DNA from 3 places in the Shewanella sp. SP2S2-4 genome. Region 2 is predicted to be linked to each of the others. Evidence: riboswitches for the same ligand, from Rfam matches in the RefSeq annotation. Region 2 holds a riboswitch; each other region holds the start of a gene.

Region 1 (4,485 bases), on a different contig from region 2:
ATAGGACGAGCAGTCCTCCTTGGTCGGGTGTGGGTTGAAGACCCACGACCTTGATTCACCTCGGCCGCTAGGCCGCAAAATTACCAGTTCACAACTTTGTGAAACGGCAAATTGTGAACCGACAAAGCTTCCCCATTGCTACCGCACTTCGCCAACATCTGTCAGCCAAGCCATCACTCAAAACAAGGTTGCACCAGCTCAAAACGCCCACTGCTGAACATTGAGCACAATGCCAATAAGCACTGTGGCAACAAGCATAAGTGCCAAAGCATATTCACCAATTTACAGGAGGAGTTGGGTATCTAAGAAAGAGAAAAGACACATCGTCCTGATGCAAGTGACTCGAATCGCGAGTACGCGATTAAAGCTCATCCTTGTTAAAAACCTAAGATAGCGACATAGCGTACACTTGTCTATAACTTTAGCATTACAAATTAGATAGTTAAGTGATGACTTACATACATTTACTTGAATGGATGCAGGCTTACTCAAGCCCACAAAAAACGAAGGGGCCCGTGGGCCCCTGGTTGATAGCGTATAAAAGTGCCTTATGCCGTGGCTAATAGAGGCTGATTTTTCGTTTTACGCAGATGATAGGCAGTGAAGAGCACAAACCACAGGGCGCTTACGGCGAATCCGGCTAAGGTTGAATGCATAATCCCCATGGCCAAATAGCCTAAGGTGGCACCAAAGGCGATAGCTAACGCATAGGGTAGCAGGGTCATCACATGGTTAATATGGTGGCAGCCTGCACCCGTAGCCGACAAAATACTGGTACTCGAAATCGGCGAGCTATGATCGCCAAACACTGAACCTGCGAGCACTGCGGCAAGCATAGGCAGCATTAACGCGATATCGCTGGCTGCGGCCATGTCACCAGCCAGTGGCAACATAATACCAAAGGTGCCCCAACTGGTTCCGGTGGCAAATGCCATGGCGCAGGACAACACAAACACCACCGCAGGCAACACTTCAATTGGCAAGTTACCGTTGGCAAGGGAGGCCAGATATTTGCCTGTCTCAACATCGCGGACAACCGCGCCAATCGCCCATGCAAATAGCAAGATATTGATCGCAGGTAGCATGGCCATCACGCCTTGCGGCGCGGCTTTAAGCCAATTTTTAGCGCCCAATTTTAACCGCAGCGCAAGCAGAATTGACACCGCCAAGCTGCACAGGGCGCCATACACTAGCGAGGAGCCCACATTGGTGTTTTCAAAGGAGCCAAGTACGCTAAATGGCAGCCCTTTTTCATCCAACACTGCCGCACCAGAAGAAATCATAAAATACACGGTCGCGCCTGTGAGGGTTAGGATCGGCAATACCATATCGATCATGCCACCGTTACTTTCTTCAGGGCTTTCCATATCTAAGCCGATTGGACGTGCCTTAGACGGATCCCAAAGCTTCCCCTCCAGCGCCCATGCTTCATGCTTACGCATCGGGCCGATATCCATTTGAAACGCGATCACCACCAGCACCATTAACAGGGTAAACACGGCATACAGATTCATCGGGATCATCTCAACAAAGGCTGAGATTGGGCTTTGCTCTGTGATGCCGTGGGCGGCCATAATGCCACCGATAAGCGCGATAATATAAGCGCCCCAAGAAGAGATTGGCATCAGCACGCACACGGGCGCGGCGGTAGAATCTAACAGATAAGCCAGTTTGGCGCGGGAGATTTGAAAGCGATCGGTCACCGGACGGCAAATGGCGCCAACCGACAAACTATGAAAAAAGTCGTCAATAAAAAACGCAAACACCATCACGCCTGTTAAGCCTTTTGCGCCGCGACGGGTCTTAGCGCGCTTAGCCGCCCACTCGGCAAAGGCGCGGGTGGCGCCGGAAACCGTCATCAGACTAATGAGTCCGCCAAGCAGCAACATAAATAGCAACATATTGATATTGTCGCGATTAAGTGCGCCATCGACCCAAAAAATCTTCAGCACGGTATTGAACATATAGTGCAATGAATCAAGGGGAGAAAACTGATTGAGTAACAAACTGCCGGCCACAATCCCTACGCCAAGGGATAACAGTACGCGGCGAGTGATGATCGCCAAGGCGACGGCTAACAAAGGGGGAAGCACTGACCAACCGGAGTCAGCAAAATGACTAATGTCCATGATCTCTTTTCACCCAAAAACGGGTGGAGATCTACCGAGAGGATAAAGAAACAAAACCTATGGGGAGGTTATACTCCCCCGCCCCTTCAGGTAGCGCTCCATAGTGGATGACTATGGCAGTCTTGCACCTATTTGATGCAAAACCAGCAGCTCGGTTTGATGACCTGGCTACTTCGGCGCTGACTCCTTTCCTTGTACATCTGCGGCATCACCCTCCGCACAAGTAGTCATAGGCAGCGCGCCTCTACTTAAAGGTATTCGAGCGGGCATTCTAGCGAGATGGGAACTGATAGCAAGTATTTTGATCCCACTCGCGTATAAAACAACGAGTCCCCTACAATTTGGCAACGGAAGAAACATCAGCTTTCCAAGCGTTGCAATAGTGCAAAATGGGCTTATACGAGTATATGTTTACCAAAAAAATCTAAGGTTCTTGTCCATGCCAACTCGGCGGTGGCTTTATCGTATCGTCCTGTAGAGTCGTTATGGAAACCGTGATTCACATTCGGGTAAAGATAGGCGACATAATCGGCTTTATTGGTTTTTAGCTGAGTTTCGTACTCGGCCCAAGTGTCATTAACCCGCTGATCCAATCCAGCAAACTGCAACATTAGCGGCCCTTTCACGCGGCTACGCAGCTCTGCAGCTGCTGGCGTGCCATAGAAAGGTACGCCAGCATTGAGTTCATCGGGAATCGTCGCGGCCAGCATATTGACGATATAGCCGCCAAAGCAAAAACCCACGGCACCGAGTTTGCCATTGCTCTGGGGATGGGATTTTAAAAACTGCGCGGCGGCAATAAAGTCCTGCTCGATTTTGGCTCTGTCTAAACTGCTTTGCATGGCGCGGCCCGCATCATCATTGCCGGGATAACCACCAAGGGAATAAAGTGCATCGGGGGCGAAGGCGATATAACCCTGCGCCGCTAATCGTCGAGCCACATCTTCGATATAGGGATTTAGGCCACGGTTCTCGTGCACCACTAATACCACGGCGGCTTTTTTAGTGGGATCTAAAGTCTTGGGCTCACCAGCGGCACTGCCCGCGAGCAATAATTCATTGGGTATCACTAAGTAGCCACGCCCTTCACCGTAACCATTGGGCGAGGGAAATTTAACATAGCTGGCTTGAATACTCGGGTCGTTAAAGGACACTTGTTCGGCAAGGGCATAGTTCGGCATGAGTGCGCCCGTGAGCGTTGTCAGGGTAAACCCTAGCGCCACCAGTCCTGCGAGCCGCCCCATAAACTCACGGCGGTCGATAATGCCGTGGGCATATTCGTCATACCAGTCAAAGGCTTCCTGCGGTATCGGTTGTACTTTCTGAACACTCATCTGGCTTGTTTCTGCTACGGCTTGCTTGTCTTGCTGTGTCATCGATATTCCTCCGTTGAACAAGCTAACCACAGGTAACCGTCTTCCCTAGCTTGTGGGTATTAAGATTTAACTCAAGAGTAAAGGAAGTATCGCACTTAGGGCAACTGACTTTAACGTGTGCTGTTTTGTAAGCTTGGTTTGAAATAACACACGATTGGCACAAACGGCTGTCGGTTAAGGCTAGGCTAGCTTAAAATAGCGATTTAGATTCTAGAGGGCTTGGCGTGATACAACATAGAGCTAGTCAGATGGTGATATTTCACACTCTGGTGACCAGTGGCAGTTTTACCCAAGCGGCAGCTAAGTTAAAAACCTCGACCTCCTATGTCAGCAAGCAAATTGGCGCGTTGGAAGCTGAGCTGAACTTGCTGTTAGTGCAACGCACCACGCGCACCTTAGTGTTAACTGATGCGGGCCAGCAATTTGCGCGTTATTGTGAGCAAGTGTTTGAAGCAACGCAAAATGCCGATGCCATGATGCTGGATGCCCGTGACGACATTAGCGGCACGATTCGCCTCGGTTCTTCCCAATCCTTTGGCACCTTACACATCATCCCCGCGCTGGAAGTGTTGCAGGAAAAATATCCCGAATTACGATTTGAGCTAAGCCTGTTCGACCATAAGGCCGATATGCTAGAAGAAGGTCTCGATCTGTGGATCACTAACCATGAACAGCTGAACGAAGGCTATATCGCCCAGCATCTCGCCGAGACTAACTTTGTGGTGGTCGCCTCCCCCGATTATTTGCTCAAGCACGGCGTGCCACACCATCCACGGGAGTTAGCTCAGCACAATTGTGTTATCTATCAAAGTAAAAGCCGTAATTATGATCGCTGGAGTTTTGCTAAGGATGACATTGAGCAAACCGTCAATGTCGCGGGCAATTACCGTGTCGACTTAGCCGAAGCCGTGCGTAATGCCGTGATTGCCGGGCGAGGCATAGGCTATGTGGCCACGTATTTACTCAGTGATGAATTTCAA
Region 2 (4,485 bases):
AGATGCACAGTTGCAAGATGTCGCCACCTTTGAAGCCAATGCACTGAAAAAGCACGGCTTAAACATCAGCGCCGTGCCGCCACGCTATAAATCGACCTACTTTGCCCACGCCTTCCCCGGTGGTTACTCGGCAAGTTATTACGCGTATATGTGGAGTGAGATTTTAGCGGCGGATGCCTTTGCCTATGTGCAAACCCAAGGCGGGCTCAATCGTGAAATCGGCATGAAATACCGCAGAACCATTCGTGAAGTGGGCAACAGTATTGCGCCAATGGAAGCCTACAAAAACTTCCGTGGACAAGAGCCAACGACACAAGGATTGCTAAAACGCCGCGGGCTAGATCAAGCACGCTAAGCTAAGAGTTGGTAGCCTTAATGCGATAGGCTAGAGATAAAGACAAACTCAGCCTTAACCAAAAAAATCAGCCAGCATAATGCTGGCTGATTTATTTTGACTTATTCGTAGTGAACCTTTGCCGTGCAAGGTTTCAATTAAGGTTTAGCTAATTGCGCCTTTAGATTTGATTTTAAGCACTATGATGCTAACCACAAACACCACACTACAGGCCACTAAACCAGCCACAACTGACTCAGTAAATCCAAGTACGATATAACCCGTTAAGCTAATAAACGCCGCAATCAATGCATACGGTAGCTGAGTGACCACATGGTCGATATGGTGACAACTCGCACCCGTAGACGACAAAATCGTGGTATCGGAAATCGGTGAACAGTGATCGCCAAATACCGCGCCCGCCAGCACAGAGGCAAGCATAGGTAACATCATGCCAGTGTGACTTCCCATCGCCATATCCGCAGCAATCGGCAACATGATACCGAACGTGCCCCAGCTAGTACCGGTTGAGAACGCAGTAATACCCGCTAACACAAACATAAGCGCTGGCAAAAACGCGAACGGAATATTGCCCGTCGCGAGACTCGCCATAAACTTACCAGTTTCGAGCTGGCCAATCACGCCTGCGATAGTCCAAGCAAATAACAGGATATAAATCGCTGGCAGCATAGAGCGAGCGCCCTGCACTATGCCTTTGACTATCATTGATTTCTCAACGCCTTGGACTAAATTCAATATCAGCGAAATCGCTAAACCGATTAATGCACCAAAGAAAAGGGATGAACTGACATCGGTTTTCTCAAACGCTGAAATAATATTAAATTCAATCCCTTCAGCGGCAAGTACTTGAGCGCCACTGTTGATCATAAAATACAGGGTCGCAAATACCAGCACAGTAATTGGCAGGAATAAGCCTAAGATCTTACCGGTTTCGGCTTCGGGTAAATCCGCATTCGCCCCTGGCGGTAATCCCTTTGACTCATCGTATAAATTACCACGTTGGGCATTGAGTTCATGCTCGCGCATTGGCCCAACATCTAATCCCATAAAAACTACGAAAAGTAATAATAACAAAGAGAAGATTGCGTAGAAATTCATTGGGATCATTTGAATAAAAATACTCAAATGACCCGTATCAGCAAAACCGTGGGCCGTTAATATTCCACCAATAAGCGCAATAATATAGGCGCCCCAACTTGATACAGGAGAAATAACGCACACAGGAGCAGCAGTCGAATCTAATAAATAAGCTAACTTAGCGCGGGAAATATAATAACGGTCGGTAACAGGTCTAGCGACCGAACCTACGACTAAGCTATTGAAATAGTCGTCAATAAAAACCACACAACCTAAAAACATGGTTAATAGTTTAGCGTCACGTTTATTACGTATATGTAAACGCGCCCAATCGGCAAAAGCCCGCGCGCTGCCACTGACGGTAATTAACGCTGTGATCATTCCCAGTACAATTAAGAAACCGAGAATATATAAGTTCCACGAATTAAGGCCTTCGCCCGTCCAAAAAAGTCCTTTAACGCCATTAAATACAAATTCACCCGTCGCTACAGGTGAAAATTGATTGAGTAATAAAGCACCAATTAAAATCCCTAACCCCAAAGAAAGCAGTACACGGCGAGTTAAGATCGCCAACACAATAGCCACCGCAGGCGGCAGCAAGGAAAGTGCCGAATCGGCATAATTCATAACAGTCATTGATTATTATCTTCGTTAAATACGAATGGAGGGCGACTGAACTGGTGGGGAAAGGCAATAGATACCCAAGGTCACCTGTCCTATCAGTAGCGCTCCATAGTAACTATTTCCAACATCCGTATCGGAAAATACTATGGCAGTGTTGCACCTATTAAGTGCAACCCCAGCAGTTGATCGTGATAAATCGAACCACTTCGGCACCAAATCCTTTCGCAATCGATCAACGGAATCACCCTACTGATCACTACTAATATTTGGCGCGCCTCTACTTCTAAGAACGCCCGTACGCGGGCGTGAGGCACATAAAAACATAAGCGGCTTAGCAGATGCTACCGCAAAGCCACTTAATGTGACCTAGATCACAGATTAAATCAACCGAGACTTGTGATCAGCTCAGGAACCGCCTCAAATAAGTCCGCAACTAAGCCATAATCGGCAACTTGGAAAATAGGCGCTTCAGCGTCTTTGTTGATAGCAACGATAACTTTCGCGTCTTTCATACCCGCTAAATGTTGAATCGCGCCAGAAATACCCACTGCAATATAGAGATTAGGCGCCACAATCTTACCAGTTTGACCCACTTGTAAATCGTTAGGCACAAAACCCGCGTCAACGGCTGCGCGAGATGCGCCAACCGCAGCACCGAGCTTGTCAGCAAGCTGCTCTAACATGCCGAAGTTTTCACCACTGCCCATGCCTCGGCCGCCAGATACGATAATGCCAGCATTACCTAATTCTGGACGAGCTGATACCGTCAAAGATTGAGAAACAAACTGAGTTCTCGCTTCAAACACTTTATCGAGTGTCGTCACAGCCGCGCTGTTACCTTCTGGCGCAGCATCAAAGGCACTGGCGCGCACTGTCATCACTTTGATAGCATCATGGCTTTGCACTGTCGCTAAGGCGTTGCCCGCATACACAGGGCGCACAAAAGTGTCCGCACTAACGACGGTAATGACTTCAGAGATTTGCGCAACATCTAATAATGCCGCCACGCGCGGAAGCGTGTCCTTACCTAAGCTCGAAGCCGAAGCCAGAATGTGGCTATAGTTAGGGGCTAAGTCCACCAGCAATTTGGCAAAATTTTCCGCTAAATGCGCTTCATACACGCTGGCATCGGCAACGAGCACTTGGCTAACGCCTTGTAGTGCCTGTGCAGCTTGGACAACCGCGCCACATTGGTGACCCGCAACCAATACATGCACTTCATCGCCAATGGCGCGGGCGGCAGTGACGATTTTTGCCGTATCGAGTTTCAGTGCGGCATTATCATGTTCAGCTAATACTAAAATGGCCATTTAGATCACCTTCGCTTCATTTTTTAACTTTTCAACTAGCTCAGCTACCGACGCTACCATTATGCCTGCTTTACGTTCTGCTGGCGGAGTGACCTTCACAACCGTTTGGTGACTCTTTAATGTCACGCCTAAGTCGGCCACAGTAAAGACTTCTAATGGCTTACGCTTGGCTTTCATAATGTTAGGCAGTGAAGCATAACGAGGTTCGTTCAAACGTAGATCGGCAGTCACAACCGCAGGCAGCGGCATAAGTAAGGTTTGCATACCGCCGTCAACTTCGCGAGCGACTTGCACAGAATGACCTTCTAATTTGATTTCAGAAGCAAAGGTCGCCTGTGGCATATCCATCAGCGCTGCGAACATTTGACCGGTTTGATTGTTATCGCCATCGATAGATTGCTTACCAAAAATCACCAGTTCAGCTTGTTCTTTGTCTTGTACCGCTTTGAGCAATTTGGCGATAGATACTGGCACCAGTTCGTCTTCAGTATCGATATGAATCGCACGGTCTGCACCTAATGCGAGCGCAGTACGTAATTGTTCTTGAACGGCTTTATTACCAATACTGACAACAACCACTTCAGTAGCGCTACCCGCTTCTTTTAAACGAACCGCTTCTTCTACTGCGATTTCACAAAAAGGGTTCAACGCCATTTTTAGGTTTGCAGTGTCAACACTTGTATTGTCAGCTTTGACCCTGACCTTCACATTGGCATCAACAACGCGCTTAACGGGCACCAATACTTTCATAGGGTTTCCTTCCTACACTTTCATGTACATGGACAAAACATTGGTTAATACCAATGCAGGATAGAGCAACTTTACGTCCTGTTAACGTTAACGTCAACCAAAGTCAAACGCCTGTTTGCATTTTTTAATCCGCGCAACGGCTACTTTTTTGGACACTTATTTGAGTAAATAAGAAAAGTTCAAAATATAAATAATATTTAATTTACTTAAAACGCATAATTTTATTTGATTCGAGCTATATTAGTTTCTATCATTTAGGTGTTGTTCACCATTATCCTGTATTAAAAATTAGAGTGGGACGAAAATAGATATGAGCGAATTTTTAGAGATATTAACTCACGGCCGTCGTTTTAAAGCAGCAGTTAAAGA
Region 3 (4,485 bases), on a different contig from region 2:
CTGTTGATCTCTAAGCTCCAATCGTTGAAGCGATAGTATTCTACTGAGCTCTTTTCTTCGACTTCGGCACCAGCGCTGTTGACGCGAGTCAGAAGGTTACGAGCACGAATCGTCAATTCACGTGGGTTGAACGGCTTGGTAATATAATCGTCCGCGCCAATTTCAAGTCCAAGGATTTTGTCGACTTCGTTGTCACGACCTGTCAGGAAGATCAGACCGATGTTGTTGATTTCACGTAGTTCACGTGCCAACAACAGGCCATTCTTGCCTGGCAAGTTAATGTCCATAACGACCAAGTTAATTTTGTTTTCCTGCATAGCCTTATGCATTTCTGCGCCATCATTGGCCTCAGTTACCACATACCCTTCTGCCTCGAAAATACTTCTCAGCGTGTTACGGGTAACGGCTTCATCTTCAACGATCAGAATGTGCGGATTTTGCATATTATTTACCTAAATTTTAATCAGTTTATACTAACCAATAAGAGCAACTTACTTCGGGCTCTTATATTCATAAAAGCGTTGATACTTCCTTGAACTGCTTTGTGCTCAAAAGGAAAATCTTTACGGTGACATCTATATCTGGATGTAGATTAAGTGCACGTTTAAGTGTAATACGAGAAAACGTAATCAGTACCAACTTCGATAAGCAATAGTTAGAATAAGTTCCTTAACTATTGTTTTTTTTAAATGTTTAAAAGACAAATCAAATGTAGAACACATTTTAAACAGATGCCCGGTCAGTTCACGTTACTTAAAGCGATATATGTAACAAACTGTATTGAACGATAAGCATCTTGCTCAATCTGTTTCAACTCACCAGTACGTACATTGTACTCGTTTTAGTCATTTGTTAACAAATGAAATGTTAACAAATTTTAGGTGAGTCGGGGTTTTTACCATGATATTTACTTTAGCTATTGATTAGTATAACTAATGTATTTGCCATTCCTGTGAGCCAGTTCACGCCTCTTTGGATTTTACAATCACTCTGCTACACTAGCTTGGGTTCATTTTTCGATTAGACTACCAATGGACAATACGACTCAAGATTTGTGGCAATGTTACCAAGCGCCGTTATTTTTGCTGACTCAAGCATTATCCTATGATTTTTCCTTTGCTGTTATTACCGCTCATAATCCCGCTTCAAAGCTGCTTTCTCCCAGTCAAAACCGTTTACTCGATCGCCAACTTCTCCGTGAAATTGAATTACTCGGCAGTCTCTATCGTGCTTTAGTGGGCGCGGCGCCGGATTTATCCCACATGGAAAAAAGCTGGGCCGTGTTTATCGATAGAACGATGGCGTTGCAATTGGGGAAGAAATTTAATCAGTACGCGATTTATGTAGTCGAACAAGGGGAGGTGAGCTTAGTGCCTTGCACTTTGGCCGGACATGATGAAGTGTGTTTAGGCAAATTTAGTGATTATGTGCAGCTGGTATACGAGTTGCCCGATTTAAGCACTTAGTTGTTTTCAAAAGATTTTATTTAAATTATTCATTTGTTATGAAATTAGCATTGACTTCATTAGGGGTTTATTGCTACTTTTTTCGTCCCTTTCCCTAGGAAAGGAACAGAAGAGGAGCGTTAACTAGGTAGTCGGTCAGAGGAGCACAAACTCCAGCGATGACTGATGAGGGAGATTAACGCCGAGGCATAGATATGGTTGTTGCATATTTATGTCGGTCGATCAGGCTGAATCCTGACGATTGTCACCTGTAATTGGTGGAGAGCTTCTGGTGACGATTGCTGTTTCCCTTCTTTTGGGGTGCGTTATCATTGAGCACCAGGCTCTTCGAACGAAGTTAGTTCGGAGTGTGATCATGTTAGTTAATCAATATTTTATTCAATCTGCGTTTATTTCTTGCCCTACGTGTTTCACGGAGGTGCGCTAATGTCCCTCGTTGTCGCAAAATTTGGTGGCACCTCAGTCGCCGACTATAACGCTATGAATCGCTGTGCCGACATAGTGTTAGCTAATCCTCATTGCCGTTTAGTCGTGGTCAGCGCTTCGAGTGGCGTGACCAATCTGTTAGTGGAATTGACCCAAGAATCGATTAACGACGATGGTCGATTACAGCGATTAAAACAAATTGCCCAAATTCAATATGCGATTTTAGATAAGCTCGGTCGTCCTAACGATGTGGCCGCCGCATTAGATAAATTATTGAGTCGCATGTCAGTATTGAGTGACGCGCTCGCATCGCAACGCAGCAAAGCGACCATGGATGAGTTGTTGTCCCTCGGTGAGCAATGTTCTTCGGCGTTGTTTTCAGCAGTCATCCGCGAGAAAGGTGTTAACTCCAGCGCCTTCGATGTACGCCGAGTATTACGTACCGACAGCCACTTTGGCCGCGCGGAACCTCAGGTTGAGCAGATTGCGACTTTAGCTCGTGATTATCTACAGCCACTGTTAGCGGAACAAGTGATTGTCACACAAGGCTTTATCGGTGCCGATGAAGCAGGTCAAACGACCACGTTAGGTCGCGGCGGTAGTGATTATTCTGCTGCGTTGTTAGCCGAAGCGTTACGCGCCTCAGCGGTCGAGATTTGGACCGATGTAGCGGGGATTTATACAACGGATCCGCGTCTTGCGCCCAATGCCTTTCCGATTGCCGAAATCAGTTTTAATGAAGCCGCCGAGATGGCCACCTTTGGTGCCAAGGTATTGCATCCTGCGACCATTCTTCCTGCTGTCCGTCAACAAATTCAAGTGTTTGTGGGTTCAAGTAAAGAGCCTGAAAAGGGCGGAACTTGGATCCGTCATCAAGTGGAAGATGCGCCCGTATTTCGCGCTGTGGCTTTGCGCCGCGACCAAACCCTGTTAAATCTTCACAGTTTGCAAATGCTGCATGCGCAGGGCTTTTTAGCGGAAACCTTTGCGACATTGGCGCGACATAAGATCAGTGTGGATTTAATTACCACCTCAGAAGTGAACGTGTCTCTAACCCTCGATAAAACTGGCTCAGATTCAAGTGGCCAAGGTTTGTTGAGTGAGGCATTGTTGCAAGAATTATCACAGCATTGCCGGGTGCGCGTCGAAGATGGATTAGCCTTAGTGGCGATTATCGGTAACCGCATTGCGACCACGCCGGGTATTTGTCGCCGTGTGTTTGAAGTGTTAGAACCACACAATGTGCGGATGATTTGCCAAGGCGCCAGCCCACATAATCTGTGTGTGTTAGTGGCAGAATCGGAAGCGGCGCAAGTGGTGAAATCGCTGCATCAAAATCTGTTCGAAGGCGCTTAATATGCCGCCGACAACATCGTCCCTGCAAATTGGGGAGCTTGCCGCAGGGCAAGCGCTTACCTTGCCTATTTACCATTTTAAGCCGAGCGACGATAAGGCGACTGGCCCCAAAGTGTATATTCAGGCCAATGTACACGGCGCTGAAGTGCAAGGTAATGCGGTGATTTATCAGTTGATGAAGCAGCTCGAACTCTGTGACATCCGCGGTGAAATCACCTTAGTACCATTAGCCAATCCCCTTGGGATCAACCAAAAAAGTGGTGAGTTTACCCTCGGCCGATTTGACCCTATTACGGGGGCGAACTGGAATCGTGAGTATTTGAATCATGCTATCGATTTGCCAACTTGGTATAGCGAACATGCCAAGCTCAGTGATAACGAGCTGATCCAAGCTTATCGCAGTACTTTGGTTGAAGCCTGTCAGCAAAAATTACGGCATGAATGGGGCATTACAACCGGCCATAGGCTTGCGGTCAACTTGCAGATAATGGCCCATGGCGCGGATATAGTGCTCGATCTGCATACGGGGCCTAAATCCTGTAAGCACTTGTATTGTCCTGAATATGACTTAGCTGCCGCGCAGTTTTTGTCGATCCCTTATACGCTTGTTATCCCCAACACCTTTGGTGGTGCCATGGATGAGGCGGCGTTTTTTCCTTGGTGGCAATTAAGTGATTTTGCAAAAGCGCAGGGGCGAGATTTAGCCGTTGCTGTGTCAGCGTTAACCTTAGAATTGGCGAGCCAAGAGCGCGTCTGTCTTGAGGATGCGTTGGTTGATGCCCAAGGGATTTTGGCGTATTTAAGCCACCGCGGCGTGATCGCTGAAACCGTTGACCCCGCTAAAATGCAGCGCTTTGGTTGTTACCTTAAAGACTATAAAAAGTATCACGCACCAAGTTCAGGGTTAGTGGAATACCTCGCGCCAGTGGGTGAACCATTGACTGCGGGACAGCCCTTAGTGAATTTACTGCGAATGGATTTATACGGTACAGTGGATGAGCTAAAGACGCTCAGTTTGCCGCAGGACTGCGTGCCGATTTTGCACTTTGCTTCGGCATCTGTGCACCAAGGGACAGAGCTTTATAAAGTCATGACTCATGTGTTTGAGTTGCCGACGACATAATCGCCCGCTTAGAGCATAAGCATTAGCTCATAACATTCAGCTTATAAGAATGAACGAAAACAACGCCAATCCTAATCGATTGGCGTTGTTGTTTTTAAGGTGGCTATAACCACT

Evidence for each region. A riboswitch is a leader RNA that binds a small molecule or an ion and turns the genes downstream of it on or off. The one in region 2 is predicted to bind lysine.
Region 1: another riboswitch for lysine. It lies ahead of Q4Q54_RS06745 (Na+/H+ antiporter NhaC family protein); the one in region 2 lies ahead of Q4Q54_RS19780 (Na+/H+ antiporter NhaC family protein).
Region 3: another riboswitch for lysine. It lies ahead of lysC (lysine-sensitive aspartokinase 3); the one in region 2 lies ahead of Q4Q54_RS19780 (Na+/H+ antiporter NhaC family protein).

The regions. Positions count from the first base shown of each region.
Region 1 covers NZ_JAUOER010000006.1:29,963-34,447, forward strand. The annotation lists gene Q4Q54_RS06745 (Na+/H+ antiporter NhaC family protein) at 549-2,129, opposite strand; lysine riboswitch at 2,213-2,384, opposite strand; gene Q4Q54_RS06750 (dienelactone hydrolase family protein) at 2,525-3,505, opposite strand; gene Q4Q54_RS06755 (LysR substrate-binding domain-containing protein) at 3,730-4,485, shown strand, end outside.
Region 2 covers NZ_JAUOER010000032.1:52,806-57,290, reverse strand. The annotation lists gene Q4Q54_RS19785 (M3 family metallopeptidase) at 1-355, shown strand, start outside; gene Q4Q54_RS19780 (Na+/H+ antiporter NhaC family protein) at 500-2,068, opposite strand; lysine riboswitch at 2,148-2,344, opposite strand; gene Q4Q54_RS19775 (electron transfer flavoprotein subunit alpha/FixB family protein) at 2,440-3,366, opposite strand; gene Q4Q54_RS19770 (electron transfer flavoprotein subunit beta/FixA family protein) at 3,367-4,116, opposite strand; gene Q4Q54_RS19765 (H-NS family nucleoid-associated regulatory protein) at 4,427-4,485, shown strand, end outside.
Region 3 covers NZ_JAUOER010000001.1:416,559-421,043, reverse strand. The annotation lists gene arcA (two-component system response regulator ArcA) at 1-443, opposite strand, end outside; gene Q4Q54_RS01865 (DUF3293 domain-containing protein) at 1,032-1,466, shown strand; lysine riboswitch at 1,568-1,742, shown strand; gene lysC (lysine-sensitive aspartokinase 3) at 1,893-3,248, shown strand; gene Q4Q54_RS01855 (M14 family metallopeptidase) at 3,250-4,371, shown strand; gene Q4Q54_RS01850 (zinc transporter ZntB) at 4,475-4,485, opposite strand, start outside.